DNA from 2 places in the Rothia sp. HMSC069C03 genome. Region 1 is predicted to be linked to the other one. Evidence: predicted binding sites of a transcription regulator. Region 1 holds the regulator's gene; the other holds the start of a gene.

The links. The regulator HspR, encoded in region 1, represses chaperone genes until heat shock. The targets are predictions, from matches to a motif close to AAGTTGAGTCNNNNNGACTCAACTT.
Region 2: the regulator HspR is predicted to act here: its motif matches at 1,860-1,884, upstream of clpB (ATP-dependent chaperone ClpB).

What each region holds. Positions count from the first base shown of each region.
Region 1 covers NZ_KZ627135.1:47,574-50,984, forward strand. The annotation lists gene HMPREF2779_RS02355 (nucleotide exchange factor GrpE) at 1-382, shown strand, start outside; gene HMPREF2779_RS02360 (DnaJ domain-containing protein) at 725-1,717, shown strand; gene HMPREF2779_RS02365 (heat shock protein transcriptional repressor HspR) at 1,721-2,227, shown strand; gene trmB (tRNA (guanosine(46)-N7)-methyltransferase TrmB) at 2,508-3,314, opposite strand.
Region 2 covers NZ_KZ627123.1:9,597-13,007, reverse strand. The annotation lists gene HMPREF2779_RS00750 (HAD family hydrolase) at 312-968, opposite strand; gene HMPREF2779_RS00745 (NAD(P)-dependent oxidoreductase) at 987-1,670, opposite strand; gene clpB (ATP-dependent chaperone ClpB) at 1,937-3,411, shown strand, end outside.

The DNA of each region.
Region 1 (3,411 bases):
TCGCCTGCAGGCAGAGTTCACCAACTACAAGAACCGCACCGCCCGCGAAAAGGAGCAGCTGCGAAACTTCGTAATCGGTGACCTGGTCGGTGCACTGCTGCCGGTGCTCGACGACATTGACGCCGCACGCAAGCACGGCGACCTGCAGGACGGTCCCTTCGCCTCCATCGCTGCGAAGCTCGAAGAGCTGCTCAGCAAGCAGGGCGTGGAGCGCTTCGGTGAAGTAGGCGACGCCTTCGACCCGAACATCCACGAAGCTGTACTGCAGCAGCCCACCGACGAGGTGGCTGAGGATCATGTCTCCATGGTTCTGCGTTACGGCTACCGCGTGAACGACCGTGTGGTTCGTACCGCTCAGGTGGCTGTGGCTGTCGCACCGTAAGGTGGTCGGCTCAGCAATGGCTGAATAACTAACGACGGGCGGGTGCTCTCCCTAGTGGGGAGTGCCCGCCCTGTTGTTTGCCAGGGTTATTTATCCGGGCTGTTCTGCCTGGCGCGCCTGATCTGCCGGGGCTGCTTTACCCGGTTGTTGGCGCGGGTTTTGGCTCGTAGCAGTGGCGGTTAAAAGGCTTGTAGGGGCGCTATTTTTTGGGCTCAGCCCTTTCAAAATTGAGTCAAGTAGACTAAACTTTTATATAGAGCATTAAGACAAGCACGCGGTGCCCCTGCAAGCCGTCCCGTAACCGAGGAGGGCGGCGCATCACCGCAGAAGGAGAAACACAACATGGCAAGTGAAAACTGGCTAACCGACGACTTTTATAAGGCACTGGGTGTCAGCGAAGACGCAAGCGAAAGCGACATCAAGAAGGCATACCGCAAGCTCTCCCGCAAGTACCACCCGGACCTGAACCCCGGCGACGCTGCAGCAGAGAAGAAATTCAAGGAAATCTCGGAAGCATATGACGTGCTCTCCGACAAGAAGCAGCGCGAAGAGTACGACCAGATCCGCCGCTACGGTGCTGCAGGCATGAGCGGATTCGGCGGAGGTGGCTTCGGCGGTGGCAGCTACACCGGGTACCCCGGCGCGGATGCATTCGGCGGCTTCAGCAACGGCGGCGCAGGCATCAATATTGACGACCTGCTAGGCGGCCTCTTCAGCGGTAGCGCCGGCGGCTCCCGACGCTCCGCAGGCTTCACGAGCGCCGACTTTGGCGGCATGGGCGGCGGCGGTTTCGGCAGTGCACAGCACGCGGCACCCGAAGAAAGCACTACCAGCACCCGCATCAGCCTCGTCCAGGCATACACCGGTGCGACCGTGACCGTGTTCCTGCCGGATGGCTCCCACACCGAGGCACGCATTCCCGCAGGCATTAAGGACGGTCAGAAGGTCCGCCTGCGCGGCAAGGGCCTGCGCGGCGGCGACCTGAAGGTCACCGTGCGCGTCTCCGATGACTCCCTGTACTCCCGCGAGGGCAACAACCTGATTTTGCGTGCACCCGTCACCCTCGCCGAGGCTGTCGACGGCGCAGTGATTGAGGTGCCCCTGCCCGACGCATCCACCGTGAAGCTGCGCCTGGCACCCGGACAGGTCGGCCGCCGACTGCGCGCTAAGGGCCGCGGCTTCAAGGCTAAGGGCGGCGACGGCGACCTGCTGGTCATCCCGGAGATTGTGCTGCCCGCCGAGTTGAGCGCAGAGGCGCAGGAAGCATTCGATAAGTTCGTAAAACTGGCACCGCAGGAGAACCCGCGTAAGGATCTGTTGAAGAAGGCTGAGTAAACCATGGCATCTCGAGAATCATCATCTAAGTCCCGTAGCGGCAAGCCGTTGCACAGCGTGGACCTGCCGGTTTTCGTGATTTCTGTGGCGGCTGAGCTGGCGGGCATGCACCCGCAGACCCTGCGACAGTACGACCGCATCGGTCTGGTCCAGCCTTCGCGTGCACCCGGTAAGGCGCGCCGCTATTCGCAACGTGACGTAAACCGTCTGCAGCAGATTCAGCAGCTCTCGCAGGAGGGCGTCTCCCTGGAGGGTATTCGCCGCATTATTGAGCTGGAGTCCCTCGTGGAGGCGCAACAGGAGCAGATTGCGGCGCTGCAGCGTCAAGTTGAGGATGCGAAGGTGAAGCTGGGCCTGGCGGAGCGCGTGTTCGCTGCCGGTACCAGTGGCGACGTGGTGCATATTGCCCGCGGTACCCGCCCGGCGCCTCGTCAGCGTTCTTCGGCTGTGGTGTTGTACCGTCAGCGGCACCAGTCGGCTACGGCGGATGATACGAAGCCGCAGCGCTAAACCGGCTAAACCCGCTACACTGGGAGAAACGGTTCGGCTGTTCTAGCTCGCTTCTAGTTCATTTGAGCTGGTCAGCCGCCCATATAGACTTGTGCGTCTTTGTGTCATACGCCGCGAGGTAGGGTAGACCCCCGCCCCGTATGCACTTGGACCCACGCACAAGGAGGTGAGGCTCCCCGAATATTCGGGGAGCCTCACCTGCTTTAACGTATGCACTTTGCGCGGTGGCGGGAAACCACCTGGCGGTAACTGGAGCTGCTCCGCTTACTTGCAGCGGTGCTTACTTGCGGCGGTAGGTCAGATCGTGCGCGCGGCGGCCCGCCTCCTGAGCCTTACGCTCAAAGCTGGTGAGGGTACGACCCTCCCAACGCGGAGCCCAACCACCCTGCGGATCCTCCTCGGTCGCACCGGCGCCGGGGTTCACGTTCTCAAAGTCGGGGTGCGCCTCTAGAACCTCACGCATGACCAGGGCGTACTCCTCCCAGTCAGTCGCTAGACGCCAAATGCCGCCGGGCTTGAGCACGCGCGCAACCTTATCAGCGAACGCCGGGGACACCAGGCGACGCTTGTGGTGGCGGGACTTGTGCCAGGGATCCGGGAAGAACACCCACAGCTCGTCCACGGAGTTCTCCTCAAGCATGTTGTCGAGCAGTTCGGGTGCGTTCGCCTGAGCCACACGCACGTTCTCCACGCCGGCGTTGCCCATCTTCAGCAGCAGGTCCGCAATGCCGGGGGTGTACACCTCAACGGCGAGGAAGTTCGCCTCGGGCACCTCAGCTGCGCGGTGCACAATCGCCTCGCCCAGACCGGAACCGATCTCGACGACCTGGTACGCCTCACGGCCGTAAATCTTGACCGGGTCGAAGGTCGCCTCAGGCGCGACGGAGGTGTCGGTGCGCAGGCGCGGAATGTCCAGCACGTGGGTGGGGGAGTAGGTGTCCCACGCCTTCTGACGGCGTGCGGTGAGGCGGTCACCGCGGCGGACGAAGGAGTAGGGCTGGCGGAAGAACTCCTCGGGAACCGGCTTCATGGCCTTTTCTTCGGTGGATTCGGGTGCCTGGCTAGGCTGCGTGTTCTCAGTAGACATACCTAAAAGAATAGCGTAGCGCCGCTATACCGTGCGGTTTCGCAGTGTGCGGGGCTGGCGTGACGCTGAACTAGCCGGGCGTGAAACTGAACTAGCC
Region 2 (3,411 bases), on a different contig from region 1:
ACTTGTGGTTCGGTGGGATTTGTCGCCCCGCCGAATCGTTATTATGAGTAAATCATTTTAAGGAACCGCTGTCAAGGTTATTTTGAGTAATTCGTAATAAATTGTCATCTATGTGTCGCGCCGCACTTAAAAGCCCCTGTTCAAAAGGCGCTGCTCAAACGTGCTAGCCCCGAACGCCCGCGTGGCTCACCGCCCAGGCGCGCACAAAGGGTGGGATGCGCGGAATCTCATCTCGCGCATCCCACCCTTTATGGTGAAGCGTATTCAGTTTTCTACAGAGCTTCCAGCCTTTCAGCCCGCAAACTAGGCGGCTACGCCAGCGCGCGAACCGCCTCCAAGGTCAGCTCCTCATGCTTGAGGCGCGCGGTGCCCAGCTCCGCCGGAACCTCCAGCTCGCCCGGCACAACAATGACGCGCATGCCCGCCGCGGTTGCACTGCGCACGCCCGAAGGGGAATCTTCGAGAGTCACGCACTGGGTCGGGTCAACGCCCAGACGTTCCGCCGCCAAAAGATAGGGCTGCGGGTCCGGCTTGGGGTTGGTGGTCTCATCGTTGCCAATAATTACCGAGAACGTGCCCTCGGGTGCCGCATTCGCGGTGCGGCGAGCCACGGAGGTGGTCGCGTTCGTGACGATGGCGGCCGGAATCTGCGCATCGTGAACCTCCGAGAGGAAACGCTCAATGCCGGGCAGGAACTCGACTCGCTGCTGCGCCAGGGTTTCGTGCACCTTTGCCACCAGTAGGTCATTAATCTCCTCGTCTGGCAGGTTCACGCCGCGCTCGCGTAGGCGATCCAAGGTGAACTGCATGGACAGGCCCAGGCAATCGAGGGTGTCCTGCTCGGTCCAGGTGCCGCCAAATTCTGCGGTGAGAGCAACCTTTGCGGCAGCCCATACGGGTTCGGTGTCGACGAGGGTTCCGTCGTGGTCGAAGAGAATTGCGGCGGGGAAGGTGTTCGTAGTCGTCATGTCATTAAGCCTACCGGTTTATTTCTGGGGTGAGCGTAGGGTAACGTCCCCAATCGTCACCAAAAAATCTGTGCTCGCATTCTGGGGGTTCTTGGCGATAGTGAGTAGCGCATCGGCGACGTCTTCACGGGCAATCGTCGGAATGCCCGGAGTTCGCTCGACACTCGCCATGTCAAACACCTTCACTCCGCCCTTACCGGGATTGTCGGTCAGCCTGCCCGGATGCGCACGCGAAATATGCGGCTGATATTCGGCGACCAGGGCGTCCGCCTTAACCTTGTCGGTGAAAATGCCGCGCATGATGACCTTGCACACCAGGCGCATGGGCAGGGATGCGGTCCGTACCGTATCGCCCACACCGTAGGCGCTCATCAGAACGCAATGCTTCACGCCTGCGCCCGTGACCGCCTCCATGATGAGGGGCAGGCGCTCCTGCATGAACGTGGAGGAGAGAAATTCTCGCACCGTGGCTTTCTGACCCAGGATGCTGACCATCACGTCTTGCCCGGAGGATGCTGCGGCGAGCTGTTCGGCATCATCCAGGGCTCCCGGAACAATAGTGAGATTTTGGTGCGCTCCCAAAAGTGTTAGCGCCTTGTTGGGGTTGCGCACGTAGGTGGTGACCGTGTGCCCCTCCGCTAGGGCTTTGCGGGTGAAGAGGTAACCGGTGCGGCCGGTTGCACCTAGAACCAGTATTTTCATGTGGGTCCCCATTCGTGACTGTGATTGTTGTGGGAGCCCGCAAGCGCCCAGCCTCGCAAGTACCCAGTCCGGTCAGTATAGCAATGCGGTTTTGACCGGGGCTTTTGTTCGGGGCTTTTGTTCGGGTGGCAGGGGGTGTGAGGTGGGGCAAAAAATACGAAAATTTTTTTGCAGGAGGCTTGCGAAACATAATTGAGTGGAGTAGACTCAAGTTATGTAATGCAGGGGCGCATAGGATAAGCCCCTCGAAATACGAAAGGAACGTCATGGACAACAAGTTCACCACCAAGAGTCAAGAAGTCATCTCGGCGGCAAATACTAATGCTCAAACCGCCGGTAACCCCACTATTGAAACCTCGCACATCCTCAAGGCCCTAATGGACCAGCGCGAAGGCGTCGCCGTAGCAGTCCTCAAGGCTGCAGGTCTGGATGTGGACGCTATCTCCGAGGCGGCATCCGCTGAAATCAAGAAGCTGCCGAAGGCATCCGGCGCTTCCGTGCAGAATGCCTCCCTCAGCCGTGCCGCGCTTTCCGCTCTGCAGGCGGCACAGACCCGCGCCCAGGGCTTCGGTGACAGCTACGTCTCCACCGAAATGATTCTGCTCGGCATCGCCAGCGGAACCGATAGCACCGCAACCGCAATGCACAAGATCGGCGCTACCGCAGAGCTCATCGCACAGACCATTCCCAACGTCCGAGGAGACCGCACCGTGGACACCCCCGACCCCGAAGGCACCTTCCAGGCGCTCGAAAAGTACGGCACCGACCTGACCGCCATTGCCCGCGCAGGCAAGCTTGACCCGGTCATCGGCCGTGACTCTGAGATTCGCCGCGTCGTGCAGGTGCTTTCCCGCCGCACCAAGAACAACCCCGTTCTGATTGGTGAGCCCGGCGTCGGTAAGACCGCCGTCGTGGAAGGCCTGGCACAGCGCATGGTTTCTGGCGACGTGCCCGAATCCCTGCGCGGCAAGACCCTCATCAGCCTGGACCTGGGCTCCATGGTCGCAGGCGCAAAGTACCGCGGTGAATTCGAGGAGCGCCTGAAGGCAGTCCTCGAAGAAATCAAGAAATCCGAGGGCCAGATCGTGACCTTCATCGACGAGATTCACACCGTCGTCGGTGCTGGCGCATCCGAAGGCTCCATGGACGCAGGCAACATGCTCAAGCCCATGCTTGCCCGTGGCGAGTTGCGCCTGATCGGTGCAACCACCCTGGATGAGTACCGCGAGAACATCGAGAAGGACCCCGCACTGGAGCGCCGCTTCCAGCAGGTGTACGTGGGCGAGCCCAGCGTAGATGACACCATCGGTATTCTGCGTGGCCTGAAGGAACGCTACGAGGCACACCACAAGGTGCAGATTGCTGACTCCGCGCTGGTTGCCGCAGCAACCCTGTCCAACCGCTACATTCCCTCCCGTCAGCTGCCGGACAAGGCAATTGACCTGATTGACGAGGCAGCATCCCGCCTGCGCATGGAAATTGACTCCGCACCGGAGGAAATCGACCAGCTGCGCCGCGCCGTGGACCGCCTCACCATGGAGGAACTAGCACTTGCCGGCGAAACCGACCCCGCATCCGTGGAGCGTCTGGAAGCGCTGCGCAAGGACATGGCTGACAAGAAGGAACAGCTCGACGCCCTCAACGCTCGTTGGGAGGCCGAGAAGGCTAGCCTGAACCGCGTGGGTGACCTCAAGACTGAGATTGACGAGCTGCGTTCCCGCGCAGAGGTGGCACAGCGTGA